Azotobacter salinestris: one gene and its partner. The protein of the gene in region 2 binds, or shares a complex with, the protein of the main gene of each other region. Links are inferred from orthologs where the notes say so. Each region holds a gene or a part of one and is shown on either strand. Other genes may lie near its edges.

Evidence for each region.
Region 1: the proteins of uvrA (region 2) and mfd are in contact, whole or in part, in a crystal structure (PDB 4DFC), measured with the Escherichia coli proteins. The link is inferred for Azotobacter salinestris from one-to-one orthologs.

The regions. Positions count from the first base shown.
Region 1 is NZ_CP045302.1:1,378,291-1,382,529, reverse strand. The notes cover bases 200-4,209. They hold mfd (transcription-repair coupling factor), read right to left. Parts: upstream 3,850-4,209; coding sequence 400-3,849; downstream 200-399. Other genes in these bases: GCU53_RS06480 (glyceraldehyde-3-phosphate dehydrogenase), read left to right, coding at 4,009-4,209; GCU53_RS06490 (CsiV family protein), read right to left, coding at 200-387. In the rest of the region: more of GCU53_RS06490, read right to left, coding at 1-199; more of GCU53_RS06480, read left to right, coding at 4,210-4,239. UniProt on the Escherichia coli protein: Couples transcription and DNA repair by recognizing RNA polymerase (RNAP) stalled at DNA lesions. Mediates ATP-dependent release of RNAP and its truncated transcript from the DNA, and recruitment of nucleotide excision repair machinery to the damaged site.
Region 2 is NZ_CP045302.1:3,428,955-3,432,573, forward strand. Bases 1-3,390 are described here. They hold uvrA (excinuclease ABC subunit UvrA), read right to left. Parts: upstream 3,036-3,390; coding sequence 201-3,035; downstream 1-200. Other genes in these bases: GCU53_RS16005 (MFS transporter), read left to right, coding at 3,169-3,390. Also shown: more of GCU53_RS16005, read left to right, coding at 3,391-3,619. UniProt on the Escherichia coli protein: The UvrABC repair system catalyzes the recognition and processing of DNA lesions. UvrA is an ATPase and a DNA-binding protein. A damage recognition complex composed of 2 UvrA and 2 UvrB subunits scans DNA for abnormalities.

The DNA of each region.
Region 1 (4,239 bases), 2.1 Mb from region 2 along the record:
GAATTCCGCCGCGACGTCCATGTAACGGCCCTGGGTCAGGCTCAGCGTGCCTTCGATGGGGTAGTGGCCGTGACGCTCCTTGCCATCGCTCAGGGCCATCCGGCTCGGTGCGCCGCCCAACTGCTGCTGCCAGGCCTTGTGCAGCAGTACCTTGTAGCCTTCGGTTTTCGATAGCTTGGCCGCCTGTTCTTCCAGGGTCGGGGTCCGGCGATTCGTATCGTTCAGGGTTTGTGCGCCAGTGGCCCAGTTCTCCGCCGGCGGCTGGCCGGCGAGCAGCAGATCGCCGGGCTGGCGGAACAGGATCAATTCGATCTGATACAGCCCCTCGGCAAACGCAGCGGGAGCGAGCAGGGCGAACAGCAGGGGAAGCAGGCGTAGCGCACGCATGGGGGTCTGTCCTTAAGCGGATGGCGGAGTCAGGCGCTCGAGCAGCGCCTCGAGGGTGTTGAAGCGTTCTTCCGGGCGCTCCATGGGGATCTGGAACTTGAGCAGGGTGGCGCCTTCGAATTTGTAGCGGTTCGGCTGGCTCTGGATCAGCTTGATCAGCACCAGGGGATCGACGCAGGTATGGGCGGCGAACTCGATGCGCCCGCCCTGGGGGCCGGCATCGATCTTGGCGATACCGAGCTGCTCCGCCTGCAGCTTGAGCTGCGTCAGGCGCATCAGGTGCTTGGTCGGCTCGGGCAGCAGGCCGAAGCGGTCGATCATTTCCACCTGCAGCTCCTTGAGTTCTTCCGCGTCGGCCGCCGAGGCGATGCGCTTGTAGAGGATCAGGCGGGCGTGCACGTCCGGCAGGTAGTCTTCGGGGATCAGCGCCGGAATCCGCAGGTTGATGTCCGGGCCGCCGCCCAGCGGCTGCTCCAGGTTCGGCTGCTCGCCCTTGCGGATGGCCTTGACCGCGCGCTCGAGCATTTCCATGTAGAGGGTGAAGCCGACTGCCTGGATCTGCCCGCTCTGGCCTTCGCCGAGCAGCTCGCCGGCGCCGCGGATCTCCAGGTCGTGGGTGGCCAGGACGAAGCCGGCGCCGAGGTCCTGGGCGCCGGCGATGGCCTCCAGGCGCTTCTGCGCGTCCTCGGTCATCTGCTTGCGCGGCGGGGTAAGCAGGTAGGCGTAGGCCTGGTGGTGGCTGCGGCCGACCCGGCCGCGCAGCTGGTGCAGCTGGGCCAGGCCGAACTTGTCGGCGCGCTCGATGACGATGGTGTTGGCGCTGGGCACGTCGATGCCGGTTTCGATGATGGTCGAGGCCACCAGCACGTTGAAGCGCTTGTGGTAGAAGTCGCTCATCACCTGTTCGAGTTCGCGTTCGCGCATCTGCCCGTGGCCGATGGCGATGCGCGCCTCGGGCACCAGTTCGGCCAGCTCGCGGGCGCACTTGTCGATGGTCTTCACCTCGTTGTGCAGGTAGTAGACCTGCCCACCGCGCAGTAGCTCGCGCAGCAGTGCCTCGCGGATCAGCGTGTTCTGCTGCTCCATGACGAAGGTGCGCACCGACAGCCGGCGTGCCGGCGGAGTGGCGATGATCGACAGGTCGCGCATGCCGGCGACGGCCATGTTCAGGGTGCGCGGGATCGGCGTGGCGGTCAGGGTGAGGATGTCCACCTCGCTGCGCAGGGCCTTGAGCTGCTCCTTCTGGCGCACGCCGAAGCGGTGCTCCTCGTCGATGATGACCAGGCCCAGGTTCTTGAACTCGACGTCGTCCTGCAGAAGCTTGTGGGTGCCGATGACGATGTCGATCTTGCCCTCGGCCAGCGCGGCGATGGCGCCTTCGACATCCTTGGCCGACTTGAAACGGCTCATCACCTCGACCTTCACCGGCCAGTCGGCGAAGCGGTCACGGAAGCTGTTGTAGTGCTGCTGGGCGAGCAGGGTAGTAGGCACCAGCACGGCGGCCTGCCGGCCGCTGTGCACGGCGATGAAGGCGGCACGCATGGCCACCTCGGTCTTGCCGAAGCCGACGTCGCCGCAGACCAGGCGGTCCATCGGCCTGGGCGCCAGCATGTCGGCGCGCACCGCGTCGATGGCCGCCTGCTGGTCGGGGGTTTCTTCGAAGGGGAAGCTGGCGCTGAAGGCTGCGTAGTCGGCGGCCGGGTCCTTGAAGGCGAAGCCTGCGCGGGCGGCGCGGCGGGCATAGATGTCGAGCAGCTCGGCGGCGACGTCGCGGACCTGCTCGGCGGCCTTGCGCTTGGCCTTCTGCCATTGCTCCGAGCCCAGCCGGTGCAGCGGGGCGAGGGCGTCGTCGCTGCCGGTATAGCGGGCGATCAGGTGCAGGTTGGCCACCGGCACGTAGAGCTTGGCTTCCTCGGCATATTCGAGCATGAGGAACTCGGCGGCCTGGCCCTCGACCTCCAGGGTGACCAGGCCGCGATAGCGGCCGACGCCGTGGTCGATGTGCACCACCGGTGCGCCCTCTCGCAGTTCGGTGAGGTGCTTGATGACGTTGTCGCCGCCCTCGCGCACCTTTTCCCGGCGCCGGCGCTGCATGACCCGCTGGCCGAACAGCAGGCTCTCCGTGACCAGCGCCAGAGCGGGCTGCTCGAGCAGCAAGCCATCGTCCAGCGGGGCGATGGCGATGGCCAGGCGCTCCGCGCTGGCGAGAAAGCCCGGCCAGCCGTCGACGTTCTGCGGGCGCAGGTTCAGGCGTGCGAGCAGTTCCAGCAGCACCTCGCGGCGCCCGGCCGACTCAGCGGTGAACAGCACGCGGCCGGGAAACTCGCCGAGGAAGTCGGCCAGGGCCGCCAGTGGCTGGCTGGCCTTGGCATCCAAGGCCAGCGACGGCAGGTGGCGCGCGGGCAGGCGCTCGCGACCGACGCCGGGTTCGATCTCTTCGGCCGAGACGATCACCCGCGGCCGGTCCTTCAGCCGGGCGAAGCAGTCCTCCACCGGCAGGAACAGCTCGGCGGGCGGCAGCAGCGGGCGTTCCGGATCGAGGCGACGCTCCTCGTAGCGGTTGCGCACGTCGCTCCAGAAGTTCTCGGCGGCCTGTTCGATGCCGGGCAGGGAGAACACCTGGGTGGTGGACGGCAGGTAGTCGAAGAGGGTGGCGGTTTCCTCGAAGAACAGCGGCAGGTAGTACTCGATGCCGGCCGGGGTGATACCGCTGGCGAGGTCCTGATAGATCGGGCAGCGGCGAAAGTCGACGTCGAAGCGCTCGCGGAAGCGGGCGCGGAAGGTGGCGACCGCCTCCTTGCGCAGCGGGAATTCGCGGGCTGGCAGCAGGCGGATCGACTCGACCTTGTCGATCGAGCGCTGGGTCTCCGGGTCGAAGGTGCGCAGGGTCTCGATTTCGTCGTCGAACAGGTCGATGCGGTAGGGCCGCTCGCTGCCCATGGGAAAGAGGTCGATCAGTGCGCCGCGCACGGCGAATTCGCCGTGTTCGTAGACGGTCTCCACGCAGCGGTAGCCGGCCGCTTCCAGGCGCTGGCGCATCTGCTCCACATCGAGCCGCTGGCCGACGTCCAGCACCAGGCTGCTGCCCAGCAGGAAGGGCTTAGGCGCCAGGCGGTGCAGGGCGGTGGTGATCGGTACCACCAGCACGCCGTGGCTCAGTTCCGGCAGGCGGTAGAGGCTGGCGATGCGCTGCGAGACGATGTCCTGGTGGGGCGAGAAAAGGTCGTAGGGCAGGGTTTCCCAGTCCGGAAACTGCAGTACCGGGAGCCCGGGGGCAAAGAAGCGCAGTTCCTGTTCCAGGCGCTCGGCGCTCAGGCTGTCGGCGGTGAGAAGCAGGGTAAAGCGCTTGGCGGCGGCACTGGCGGCTTCGGCAATCGCCAGCGGGAGTGCCGTGCCCGGCAGGTTGCCCCAGTGTTGTTTGCCGGGGGCTGCCGGCAGGCTCGGAAGACGCAGTACGGACACGAAGAGGCGTGGCTCCGGGGAAAAATTGATATCCGGCCGATTGTAACTATCCGCGTGCTTTGCTGTCAGTGTTTCATCCGCTGTTGATTGCCGGCCTGTGCCGGCATGGTCATAATGTAGTCATTTTTATTAGCCCCTACACGTAAGAAGGTGTCGCCCGTGAATCAGAAGCCCGACCAGTGTCTTGGTGAATGGATTGACCGTGAAGCGCTCGCAGAGGCGATGATCCCGCTGATTGGCCAGCTCTACCGCAACAACAACGTGGTGACCTCGATCTTCGGCCGCAGCCTGATCAACCGCTCCGTCATCGCGATCCTCAAGGCCCATCGCTTCGCCCGCCATCGCCAGACCGACGAGGCCGAGCTCTCGGTGCACGAGACCTTCCCGATC
Region 2 (3,619 bases):
TCCGTGTCAGCCATAAGGGGCGTCCCAATCTATCGGCAGGCAAGCCCTGCGGTGCCAAAGCCTGCCTCCTCGCGGCCGACTCGGCGTATGCGAGGGTGTCGCAGGGCTGGAGGAGTCAAGCTTGGCAGATCGCCTGGTTGCCCAGTGGCAAGCGAGAAACCGGCTCCCTCAGGAGCCGGCTCTTGCCCTGGTTGTCCCGATCAAGCCCGGTCGCGCTCCAGCAGTGGCTTGAGAAAACGTCCGGTATGGGAATGTGCCATCCGGGCGATCTCCTCGGGCGTCCCCGCGCCGATGATCCTGCCGCCTCGCGAGCCCCCCTCGGGGCCGAGATCGACGATCCAGTCGGCAGTCTTGATTACGTCCAGATTATGCTCGATCACCACCACGGTGTTGCCGTGGTCGCGCAGCCGGTGCAACACGTCCAAGAGCTGCTGGATGTCGGCGAAATGCAGGCCCGTGGTGGGCTCGTCGAGAATGTACAGGGTCTTGCCGGTATCCCGTTTCGACAGTTCGCGGCTCAGCTTGACCCGTTGCGCCTCGCCGCCGGACAGGGTCGTGGCGCTCTGACCCAGGCGAATGTAGGAGAGACCAACATCGATGAGCGTCTGCAGCTTGCGCGCCACGGCCGGTACGGCATCGAAGAAGTCGCGGGCTTCCTCGATAGTCATTTCCAGCACTTCGTGGATGTTTTTCCCTTTGTATTTCACTTCGAGGGTTTCGCGGTTGTAGCGCTTGCCCTTGCAGACATCGCAGGGAACGTAGATGTCCGGTAGAAAGTGCATCTCCACCTTGATCACACCGTCACCCTGGCAGGCCTCGCAGCGTCCGCCCTTGACGTTGAAGGAGAATCGCCCGGGGTTGTAGCCGCGCGAGCGCGACTCCGGCACTCCGGCGAACAGCTCGCGAATGGGCGTGAACAGTCCGGTATAGGTGGCTGGATTCGAGCGTGGCGTCCTGCCGATCGGGCTCTGGTCGATATCGACCACCTTGTCCAGATGCTGCAGGCCGTCGAAGCTGTCGTGGGGGGCAGTTTCCAGCGCGCTGCTGCCATTCAATGCCGTGGCGGTGAGGGGAAACAGGGTGTTGTTGATCAAGGTCGACTTGCCCGAACCGGACACCCCGGTAATGCAGGTGAGCAGGCCCACCGGGATCTCCAGGTCGACGTTCTGCAGGTTGTTGCCACGGGCCCCCTTGAGCTTGAGGAGCCTTTTGGCGTCGCGGGGGGTGCGCTCGGCCGGGACCTCGATCTTCATGCGGCCGGAGAGGTACTTGCCGGTCAGCGACGCGGGGTGGGCCATCACTTCGGCCGGCGCGCCCTCGGCGACGATCTGTCCGCCATGCACGCCGGCCCCCGGACCTATGTCGACCAGATAGTCGGCCAGGCGGATGGCATCCTCGTCGTGCTCCACCACGATCACCGTGTTGCCCAGGTCGCGCAGGTGGGTGAGGGTGGCCAGCAGGCGCTCGTTGTCGCGCTGATGCAGGCCGATGGAGGGTTCGTCGAGGATGTACATCACGCCGACCAGGCCGGCGCCGATCTGGCTGGCCAGGCGAATGCGCTGCGCCTCGCCACCGGACAGGGTGTCGGCACTGCGATCCAGGGTCAGGTAGTCGAGGCCGACGTTGACCAGGAACTGCAGGCGCTCGCGGATCTCCTTGAGGATCTTCCCGGCGATCTCGCCGCGCCGGCCGCTCAGCGACAGGTCGGAGAAATAGCTGCAGGCCTCGCCCACCGGCAGGGCGGTGACCGCCGGCAGGGTCTTTTCACCGACCCAGACGTGTCGCGCCTCGCGGCGCAGGCGGGTGCCGCGGCAGTCGGGGCAAGGCTGGCTGCTGAGCAGCTTGGCAAGTTCCTCGCGGACGCTGGCGGATTCGGTTTCTCGATAGCGACGCTCGAGGTTGGAAATGATGCCCTCGAACGGATGGGCGCGGACCACGATGTCACCACGGTCGTTGAGATAGCGGAACTCGATGCTTTCGCGGCCGCTGCCGTGTAGCAGGGTCTTCTGTACAGTGGCAGGCAGGTCCGCGAACGGTTCCTCGAGGCTGAAGCCATAGTGTGCGGCCAGCGAGCCGAGCATCTGGAAGTAGTAGACGTTGCGCCGATCCCAGCCGCGGATCGCGCCTGCGGCGAGGGACAGCTTGCCATCGACCAGTCGGCGCGGATCGAAGTACTGCTTGACGCCCAGGCCGTCGCAGGAGGGGCAGGCCCCGGCCGGGTTGTTGAAGGAGAACAGCTTGGGTTCCAGCTCACCGATCGAGTGCCCGCAGTGGGGGCAGGCGAAGCGTGCGGAGAAGATCAGCTCTTCGCCGGCCTCGCCCTCCATCGGTACCGCCAGGGCGATGCCGTCGGCCAGTTTCAGCGCAGTCTCGAAGGATTCGGCCAGGCGCTGCTGCAGGTCGCCGCGCACCTTGAAGCGGTCCACCACCACGTCGATGCTGTGCTTCTTCTGCTTGTCCAGCTTGGGCAACTCGTCCAGCTCGAAGAGCCGGCCGTCGACTCGCGCGCGGACGAAGCCTTGGGCGCGCAACTCGTCGAACACCAAGAGGTGCTCGCCCTTGCGCTCGCGGACCACAGGAGCCAGCAGCATCAGCTTGCTGCCTTCCGGTAGCGCCAGCACCTGATCGACCATCTGGCTGACGGTCTGCGCCTCCAGCGGCACGTCGTGCTCTGGACAGCGCGGTGTGCCGACGCGGGCGTAGAGCAGGCGCAGGTAGTCGTAGATCTCGGTGATGGTGCCGACGGTGGAGCGCGGGTTGTGCGAGGTGGATTTCTGCTCGATGGAAATCGCCGGCGACAGGCCCTCGATGGCATCGACATCGGGCTTTTCCATCATCGACAGGAATTGCCGGGCGTAGGCCGAGAGGGATTCCACGTAGCGGCGCTGGCCTTCGGCATAGAGGGTGTCGAAGGCCAGCGAGGATTTGCCGGAGCCGGACAGGCCGGTGATGACGATCAGCTTGTCGCGGGGCAGGGTCAGGTCGATGTTCTTCAGGTTGTGGGTGCGCGCCCCACGGATCAGGATCTTGTCCAAAGCGGCCTCGCATGGCGGGCGGAAATCCGCGAGTATACGGCGCACCGCGGGAAGCCGGGAAACGCCCGGCCGGCTGGCATGTGCTGGCCGAACGGCGGCTGGTAGAATCGCGCATTTTCACGAGGACTGGAGCATGCACGATCGCGAGCGCATGAGTGGCAGCGAAATCCGGGCGGGCGGCGGACTGGCGCTGGTATTCGCCTTTCGCATGCTGGGCATGTTCATGGTGCTGCCGGTGCTTGCCACCTATGGCATGGACCTGACGGATGCCACGCCAACTCTGATCGGCCTGGCAATCGGCGCCTACGGCCTGACCCAGGCGGTGCTGCAGATCCCGTTCGGCATCCTTTCCGACCGCATCGGCCGGCGTCCGGTGATCTATGCCGGTCTGGTTATCTTCGCCGCCGGGGCGGTACTGGCGGCCAATGCCGACTCCATCTGGGGCATCGTCGCCGGCCGCGTGCTGCAGGGGGCCGGGGCCATCTCGGCAGCAGTGATGGCGCTGCTCTCCGACCTGACCCGCGAGCAGCATCGCACCAAGGCCATGGCCATGATCGGCATGAGCATCGGCCTGTCGTTCGCCG